Regions from separate parts of the Agrobacterium sp. NPDC090273 genome, predicted to be linked through region 2. Evidence: riboswitches for the same ligand, from Rfam matches in the RefSeq annotation. Region 2 holds a riboswitch; the other holds the start of a gene.
What was found. A riboswitch is a leader RNA that binds a small molecule or an ion and turns the genes downstream of it on or off. The one in region 2 is predicted to bind cobalamin.
Positions count from the first base shown of each region.

Region 1: it holds a riboswitch for cobalamin, as region 2 does, so the genes downstream of both, ACIQT8_RS12475 (CbtB domain-containing protein) here and bluB (5,6-dimethylbenzimidazole synthase) in region 2, are expected to answer to the same signal.

Region 1 covers NZ_JBIVYN010000004.1:92,681-96,851, reverse strand. Annotated here, with positions in the region: gene ACIQT8_RS12490 (LysE family translocator) at 1-321, shown strand, start outside; gene ACIQT8_RS12485 (c-type cytochrome) at 438-872, shown strand; gene ACIQT8_RS12480 (c-type cytochrome) at 986-1,903, shown strand; cobalamin riboswitch at 1,938-2,182, shown strand; gene ACIQT8_RS12475 (CbtB domain-containing protein) at 2,339-2,524, shown strand; gene ACIQT8_RS12470 (CbtA family protein) at 2,651-3,385, shown strand; gene ACIQT8_RS12465 (hypothetical protein) at 3,390-3,707, shown strand; gene ACIQT8_RS12460 (type 1 glutamine amidotransferase family protein) at 3,716-4,171, opposite strand, start outside.
Region 2 covers NZ_JBIVYN010000001.1:379,454-383,624, forward strand. Annotated here, with positions in the region: gene ACIQT8_RS01835 (NAD+ synthase) at 1-58, shown strand, start outside; gene ACIQT8_RS01840 (glyoxalase superfamily protein) at 144-521, opposite strand; gene ACIQT8_RS01845 (hypothetical protein) at 700-1,530, shown strand; cobalamin riboswitch at 1,707-1,889, shown strand; gene bluB (5,6-dimethylbenzimidazole synthase) at 1,990-2,649, shown strand; gene ACIQT8_RS01855 (DUF2865 domain-containing protein) at 2,656-3,738, opposite strand; gene ACIQT8_RS01860 (NADP-dependent malic enzyme) at 3,891-4,171, opposite strand, start outside.

The DNA.
Region 1 (4,171 bases), on a different contig from region 2:
GATGCCAGCGTCTCGGCCAGAAAAGCGTTCTGGCGCGCCATGCTCACCTGCCTGTCGAACCCCAAAGCCTATCTCTTCATGATGGCGATCTATCCACAATTTCTCAAACCCGCCTATGGGCCGATCTGGATGCAGGGCGCGGTGATGGGCCTCATGGTCGCGGCAACCCAGTTTGCGGTCTATGGCGGGCTGGCATTAACGGCGGACAGAAGCAGGGCATGGCTTGTTTCCTCGCCTGCTACCACTGTTTTCATCGGTCGCGCTGCGGGTGTGATGCTGGTTGCAGTCGCATTGCTGACACTCTGGGAAGGGTTGTCTTAGGCTTCTGTTTTCACGCGAAATTTCACTTCAATGTGACTTCTTTTTGCCTGACGGAACGGGCATCCTCGCCCCGTTCGTATCAAGCCCGTTACCTGTCGGGATCAAGGAGAGAGTTCATGAAACTGAAAACCATCACGGCAGCGATGCTGTTCGGCTGTCTGTGCGCCGGTGCGGTTTACGCAGCCGGCGAAGTCGAAAAGCGCGAAGGCATGATGAAGCAGATTGGCGGCGCGATGGGGTCGCTCGCCGCCATTTCCAAGGGGCAGAAGCCTTTTGACGCCGAGGCGGTCAAGACTGCCGTGACGACAATCAGCACCAACGCCAAGGCTTTCCCGGACCAGTTCCCGGCTGGCTCCGAAGCTGGCAGTGCGGCAGCACCCGCCATCTGGGAAAATTTCGAGGACTTCAAGGCCAAGTCTGCAAAGCTCGGTGAAGATGCGGACGCGATTCTCGCCAGCCTGCCCGTGGATCAGGCCGGCGTCGCAACCGCCATGCAGAAACTCGGCGCCGATTGCGGTACCTGCCATCAGACCTACCGTCTGAAGAAGTGATGTTCATCGCATCGGGAAAGTCGCCTTCGGGTGGCTTTCTCTTGAGGCGTCGGATCGATCCGGTGCGCTCAGTGCAAATGTGAATGTCGATTGGTCTGAGAGGGGAGAGGGGTATGCCTTCCATCTGGACGAAACTTGCGGGCGGCGCCGTATTGGCCGCAGCCGCTGGTTTCGGTATTTTTATGGTCGTTACGGCGCCGGAGCGGCAGGCGCCAAGCCACTGGGCGAGCCTTGGAGAGCCGGACCTCGCCAACGGCGAGACGCTGTTCTGGGCAGGCGGCTGCGCAAGCTGTCATGCTGCGCCCGGTGTAACAGGTGATGCACTTCTGACGCTTGCCGGCGGTCAGGATCTGCCGAGCCCTTTCGGAACCTTCCGTGTGCCGAACATCTCGTCTGATCCGCAGCACGGTATTGGCGGGTGGACGCTGGCGCAGTTTGGCGACGCCATGACACGGGGCGTCGGCAGGGATGGTGAACATCTTTATCCGTCCTTCCCCTATGCATCCTATGCCAGGATGACCTCCAAGGACATCAACGATCTCTTCGGTTATCTCAAGGCGCTTCCCGCGAGCCAGAACGATGCACCGGGACACGACCTGCCATTCCCGTTCAACATGCGTGTCACCTTGGGTGGCTGGAAATTCCTTTATTTCGATAAAGGCGCCCCTCGTGTCGAACTTGCCAATGCCGATGCCGAACTGCTGCGTGGCCAGTATCTGGTGGAGGGCCCTGGCCATTGTGGCGAATGCCATACGCCGCGCAATGCGCTTGGCGGCTTCCTTGCGGACAAATGGCTGGCGGGCGGTCCCAATCCGGAAGGTGAGGGCAGAATTCCTGACATTACGCCAGCATCGGAAAGCATCGGCGGTTGGGCAGCCGAGGATATCGCAAGCTACCTCGAGACCGGCTTTACACCGGAGTTCGACAGCGTCGGCGGCTCCATGGTCAAGGTCCAGCAGAACATGGCACGGTTGACGGCGGACGACCGGGACGCGATTGCCGCCTATCTGAAGGCTGTTCCGGCGCGTTGAGGTGGAGAGGCATTGACTCTCCACTATCGCCGTCGGATAACAAAACTGTGATGGTTCCTTCCGGAAATCCGGAAGGTGAAAAGGGAACACGATAAGGAGCAATCCCCATTCGTGGCTGCCCCCGCAACTGTGAGCGGAGAGCCTGAAACGGAAATACCACTGGTCGGCTGCATGGCTGGAACCGAAAGGTTGGGCTCATGCGGGGGATAACCCGGCCGGGAAGGTGTTTCAGGTTTTGACCCGCGAGCCAGGAGACCTGCCCTCACGGAAATGTTTATGCCGGCGGGGTGTCCGGAGCAGCAGGATTACAGGGGCAGGTGACTGCGCCTGTGTCAGTCTCGCATTCCCCGTGGTGAATTGTATCGATGCGGTCCTGCGCCTGGATTGGACGCTTGCCCGTTCACAATGGCGCTGATGCGCCGGGAGAGGCTCACCATGTCTATTATCAATCAGAATACCGCCAATGCCGCTGTAACAGCGAAAAGCAGCAGCATTGCCCAATCGCTGACAGCGATCGTTCTCGGCCTTTTCGTCGTCGGTTTCGTCGGCTTCTCGCATGTCGAAGCTGTTCACAACGCAGCGCATGATACGCGCCACGCCAATGCGTTTCCCTGCCACTAAAGCTGAATGATTTCGGGGACTTTGCACCCTGAACGTGAAGCTGCTCCAGAATTTGAGGAAACAGGGCATGATGACGTTCGAAAGCCACTGACGCTTTCGGGTTCATGCTCCTGAGGGGGAAATTGCATGTCGTCTTTTCGCAATATTGTTTTTACGTCGGTGCTGGTCGGCTTGATTGGCGGTGTCGCCGTTTCGGCCATGCAGGCCGTTGGCACCACACCGCTGATCCTGCAGGCGGAAACCTACGAAAGCGCTGGTGGTGAAGCTCCACACAGCCATGACACGGCGCCGGCAACCGATGCGCAAACGACCGCACAGGCTCCAGCCCACACACATGAACATGACGAAGACGCCTGGGCTCCGGCTGATGGTTTCGAACGTGCGGCCTATACAGTCGCAGCCAATGTTCTGACGGCCATCGGTTATGCACTCGTCTTGACCGGTCTCTTGTCGTTGCGCGGCACCAACGGCGGTTGGCGTGAGGGCCTGTTGTGGGGTGTGGCGGGGTTTGCTGCCGTCATGCTGGCACCGATGATCGGTCTTCCGCCAGAACTGCCTGGAAGCCCGGCTGCCGCACTCGCCGCTCGTCAAACCTGGTGGATCGCAACCGTTGCCGCGACTGGCGGCGGTATTGCACTGATCGCTTTCCGACGTGAACCCTGGGCGGCGGTTCTGGCTCTGGTGCTGATTGTCGCGCCGCATGTGGTGGGTGCGCCGCTTCCGCCGGAAGGTGAACATGCGCTGGCGCCTCTGCCGCTGGAGCGTCAGTTCATCGTTGCCGCGACGGTGACGAGTTTCGTCTTCTGGGCATTGATTGGAACGCTAAGCGCCTTCTTCCTGAAGCGTTTCCAGTCGGTTTGACAACATGCGGGACGCGGCAGAATGGAGCGACGAACTCGACGCGCTGCGTTTCGCCGTTCCCGGTCACGGCGCGACCTGCGCCGTGCACCGCCTGGCCTTCAAGGCCCTGTTGAAGGGCGAGCCGGATCAGATGGCCGTTCTTGATTATTTTCAGCAACACAGCGTCGCGTTCATTGCCGCTGCAAAGGCCAAGATCGCCCGCCTGGACCTTCCTCTCGATCGCAGTCTGCATCTCAACAGCCGCGATATTCGTCGCGTGTTAGCTGGCGAGGGCGACGCTGTTAACCCTCGCATCTGCCGCGTTCTGGATCGCGGCAGATAGCTTCTGTCCTACTTCGTGTGTTCCGCTGCGAAAATTCTCAATTCCGCTTCGGCCTCCGGACCAAAGAGGCCAAGGGCTTTGAGAATTTCCGTTGCGAAACTGACCGGTGCGCTGCCCGGCGCCGTGACGATACCGCCGTCGCTGACGGCTTGCGGTTGATCGCGATAAAGACCTTCACCCAGATAGGCTTGATAGGCACGATGCGATGCCAGCGAGTTGCCGGTATGAGCGACATCGTTGAGGATGCCGGTTCCCGCAAGTGCGCTTGCGGCGGCGCAGATCCCACCGATCACACGCCCCTTGTTTCGAAACCGGTGCACAAGGGCACTGATATCCGCGGCCTCGCCTTTTTCCCAACTGAGACCACCGGCGATCACCAGAGCATCGATATTATCTGGATCAAGCGCGTCGTAGCGCATGTCGGGTACGACGTGCATCCCGCCCATGGAAACCACCGGCTGTCC
Region 2 (4,171 bases):
AAAGAACTTCGGCCGCGACCGGCGTTACCCGATCACCAATCGCTTCCGTGACCGGTAGTTTTTTATGACGCGCAACTTTAGCTGCGCGTCATTTTCACCGCCGGCAAACGGCACGGAGTGAACCGCGCCGCCGGATCTGGCCTTTATATGGCTTGCCCGACATCGATGCGGTTGCCATCCGGGTCTTCGAAAACGAAGGCCCGCAAACCGTAGTCCTTGTCCTGCAGGCCCTTGATGATGCGCAGGCCGTTTGCCCTGCAAAGGGCGTGCAGCGCGTCGACATCGCTCACCATCATATGCGCCACGTTGAAGGGGGCTGCCTTGTGCGATGGCTGCAAGGTCAGGTGAAGTTCAGCATTGCCCTGCTTCAGGATCATGAAGCCAACGGGATTGCCGTTTTCGAAAGTTTTGGTGAAGCCCAGCACGCCCACATAGAAATCATGGGCCTTCTGGATATTCTTGACGGGAAGCATTGCGGCGACACGGCCGAACCGGATCGCTTGATCGGCATTGGTATTCATCGAGAAACCTCGAAGGAGAGAGGGCGACAGACGCGGACGGTGCCGGTTCGTTGCCATGCTCCAAATTTTCGTATGCAGGACGGTGCCTGCGACGTTGTGACCATAGAGACAGCTTCGGGGTATGCAAGCGCCAAATGTTTCGGCCATAGTGCGGGTCGATGACGAAGCGGGAGGCAGAATGCGCAGTTCGATCGAAATCTATAATATCCGCACACGCCAGGCGCGGGTGGTCTGGCAGACACCGGAACTGTTCGAGGCGCCGAACTGGTCGCCTGATGGCACGTATCTGCTCTTGAATTCCGAGGGATTTCTCTATCGCCTGCCGCTTTCCGGCGATCCTTCGCCTCAGAAGGTCGACACGGGGTTTGCGACGATCTGCAACAACGATCACGGCATTTCACCCGATGGGTCGATGTATGCGCTCTCGGACAAGGTGGAGTTCGGCAAGAGCACCATCTATCTTTTGCCATCCTCCGGTGGCGCGCTGAGGCTGATGACGAAAAACCTGCCGTCCTACTGGCATGGCTGGTCGCCGGATGGAAAGCAGTTCGCCTATTGTGGCATTCGCGATCAGGTATTCGACATCTATTCCATGGAGATCGAGACCGGTATCGAGACCCGCCTGACGCATGGCGAGGGGCGCAATGACGGCCCGGATTATTCTGCCGATGGGCAGTGGATCTATTTCAACTCCAGCCGCACCGGCCAGATGCAGATCTGGCGCGTGCGCACTGATGGTTCGGCGGTCGAGCGCGTGACAGACAGCGTTTATGGCGACTGGTTTCCGCACCCGTCACCGAAGGGAGACAAGGTGGTTTTCGTCTCCTATGATGGCGATGTCTTCGACCATCCACGCGACCTTCATGTGCGCGTGCGGCTGATGGACCCCGATGGCGGCAATGTCGAAACGCTGTTTGATCTCTTCGGCGGGCAGGGCACGATGAACTCCCCCAACTGGTCACCGGATGGGGATGAGTTTGCCTATGTCAGGTATTTCCCTGTCGGATAAGCCGGCACGCGTGTCTGTCTCCGTCACAGCGCACGCATGAAAGAGATATTTCCAGCCCAAGGATTTGGGCTGGCCGGATTTCGGCTCAAGGCCCAATAAGACGGGCAGGCTGGGTGTTTGCCACAGCCATGTCTCCGTTCGGCATTCATGATGCTTGCATTCCCGCGCCGCCGTGGCCATAACCTCAGGCATCAGGTGCCTGCCCACGGGGCGGGAGAATCGGGAATCCGGTGTGAGACCGGAACGTGCCCAGCGCTGTAAGGCGGACACCAGCTTTGATTGCCACTGAAGTCATTCGGGAAGGCGAAGCGGGTGGATGAAGCCAAGTCAGAAGACCGGCCTGATACGATAGACCAACCCGCGCGGACGGCGGAAGGTTGTTGATGGGTGAGGCGCTCTCGTGTCTTGCCCCGGCATTGTTGGGGATTAACGATGCAACCTGAAGACTTCCGCAAGGCCATGCGTCCGGCCAGTGAATTTTGCGAACAAGACAAGGCCGCGCTTTACCGCGCCATTGAAACGCGCCGTGATGTGCGCGACGAATTCCTGCCCGATCCGCTGCCGGATGATCTGGTGACACGTCTGCTGGCCGCCGCACATGCCGCGCCATCCGTCGGTTTTATGCAGCCGTGGAATTTCACTCTTGTCACCGATGGCGCCATCAAGCAGGCGGCCTGGGTGGCGTTTCGCCGCGCCAATGAAGAGGCGGCGGAGATGTTTTCCGGCGAGCGGCAGGCGCTTTACCGCAGTCTGAAGTTGGAGGGACTTCGCAAGGCGCCGCTCAGCATTTGTGTGACCTGCGACCCGACCCGTGGCGGCGATGTGGTGCTGGGACGCACCCACAATCTGCGCACGGACGTCTATTCCACCGTCTGTGCCGTCCAGAATCTCTGGCTTGCTGCGCGGGCTGAAGGGGTCGGCGTTGGCTGGCTCAGCATCTTTCATGACAGCGACATTCGCGTCATTCTCGATATTCCCGAGCATATCGAAATCGTCGCCTGGCTCTGCCTCGGCCGCGTCGACACGCTCTATAGCGAGCCGGAACTTGCCGTCAAAGGCTGGCGCCAGCGCCTGCCACTGGAAGAGCTGGTGTTCAGGAACGGCTGGGGCAACCGCTGAGCGTTGTTACTGTTGCGGCTGGATACCCTTGAGGGCAGGGTTCTTCAGATCGATGCGGCTTGTTTCGTCCGGCAGGAACTTTGGGCCGACGACGCGCACCTTGTTGTTGTGCGGATCGTACTCACGCTCCGGGACCTGCAGTTCCGGCGCCTTGGCAGCCTCGGGCTCGACAGGCTTCGCCACCTTGTCTCCCGGTGGTGACGTGATGTCGGTGATGCTGGAGTAGGGCTTTTCGGCCTCCGGCGTCGCAGCCGCTTCCTGCTTTTTCATCTCGTCCTGATAGGCCGCCATGTTGCAGCTGCAGCCCGGTGCGCGGGTGGACGCATTGCGATAGGCGAAAGCCGTCGGCAGTTCCTTGTAGGGTTTGCCGGTTTCGGCCGATACCATGTCGGATGTCTCCTGATCCGTCATGGAGTGGTAATAAAGTTCTGTTTCCGTGCCGGGGCACATGTTGCGGCACTGCTCCGCCTGTCCACGAAAATCAAGTGGCGAGGCGTTGGAAGCAATCGGAAAGAATGAACCGTCGCAGGTCTTCACGCAGAGGGTTCTGAGACCGGCCTCGCCGGATAGGCCGGGTTGCGTGGGGATTCCCGTCTGGTCGTACCGCGGGGCGTTCCCGTATACCGTAACGTTACGTTCCGTTACGGCAGGCCGTTCGGCCTCCACCGGGCTGCAGCCATTTGCGTCCAGAGCCGCCAGAATGCGCTGACGGCGAATGCCGGGATCATCACCGCGCTGGGTTGCCAGTGCCTGATCGCGATCATGGATGATGGCATCGCGCTCGTGTTCAGCGTCGAGAAGCGCATCGCCTATTTCCGCGCAGACACCGGCATTCGGACTGCCGTAGGTGATGATGCTGCCGGAAGAACAGCCGTAGCCACGCAGATCGTTCCTGATCCTGCGGATGGCGATGTTCTGGCGGGCAAGGGCGTTGGCGTAGAAGCGGACTTCCGCCGTGTTGCCGATGACGCGAGGTGGCTCACGCAACTGGGCATAGAGCGTGTCGCACACCTCGTTCGCAAATGCTGCAGCGGGTGCGGCAAGGAACATCGCAAAAAAGAAGCCGGTCATGCGGCTGCGGCAGGTCAATTTGTCCGTTCCGTCAGGTCTTGCGGGCAATGCTGTCAGCCGTGCTGTCGGCATTGCCAGTCCAAAGTGTCTTTTCGGACTTTAGCATATGCCGTTGCCGCAAGGCGGCAACAGCGCGTTCAAAATTGCGTTAATATCCCGTCAGGAGGCCATCACACCGAAGGGTGCGAGGCCTGAACGACAGCCAGAGCCGCCATGTTGACGACGCCGCGCGAGGTGACCGACGGCGACAGGATATGGGCCGGCAGAGCCGTGCCGAGCAGGATCGGGCCGACATGTAGACCTTCGGTCAGCGTGCGGGTCACACCGAGCGTGATGTTGGCGGCATCGAGGTTCGGGAAGACCAGAAGGTTGGCCTCGCCCGTCAGTGCGCTGTTCGGCATGGCGCGCTTGCGCAGTGCTTCCGAAAGCGCGGAACCACCCTGCATTTCGC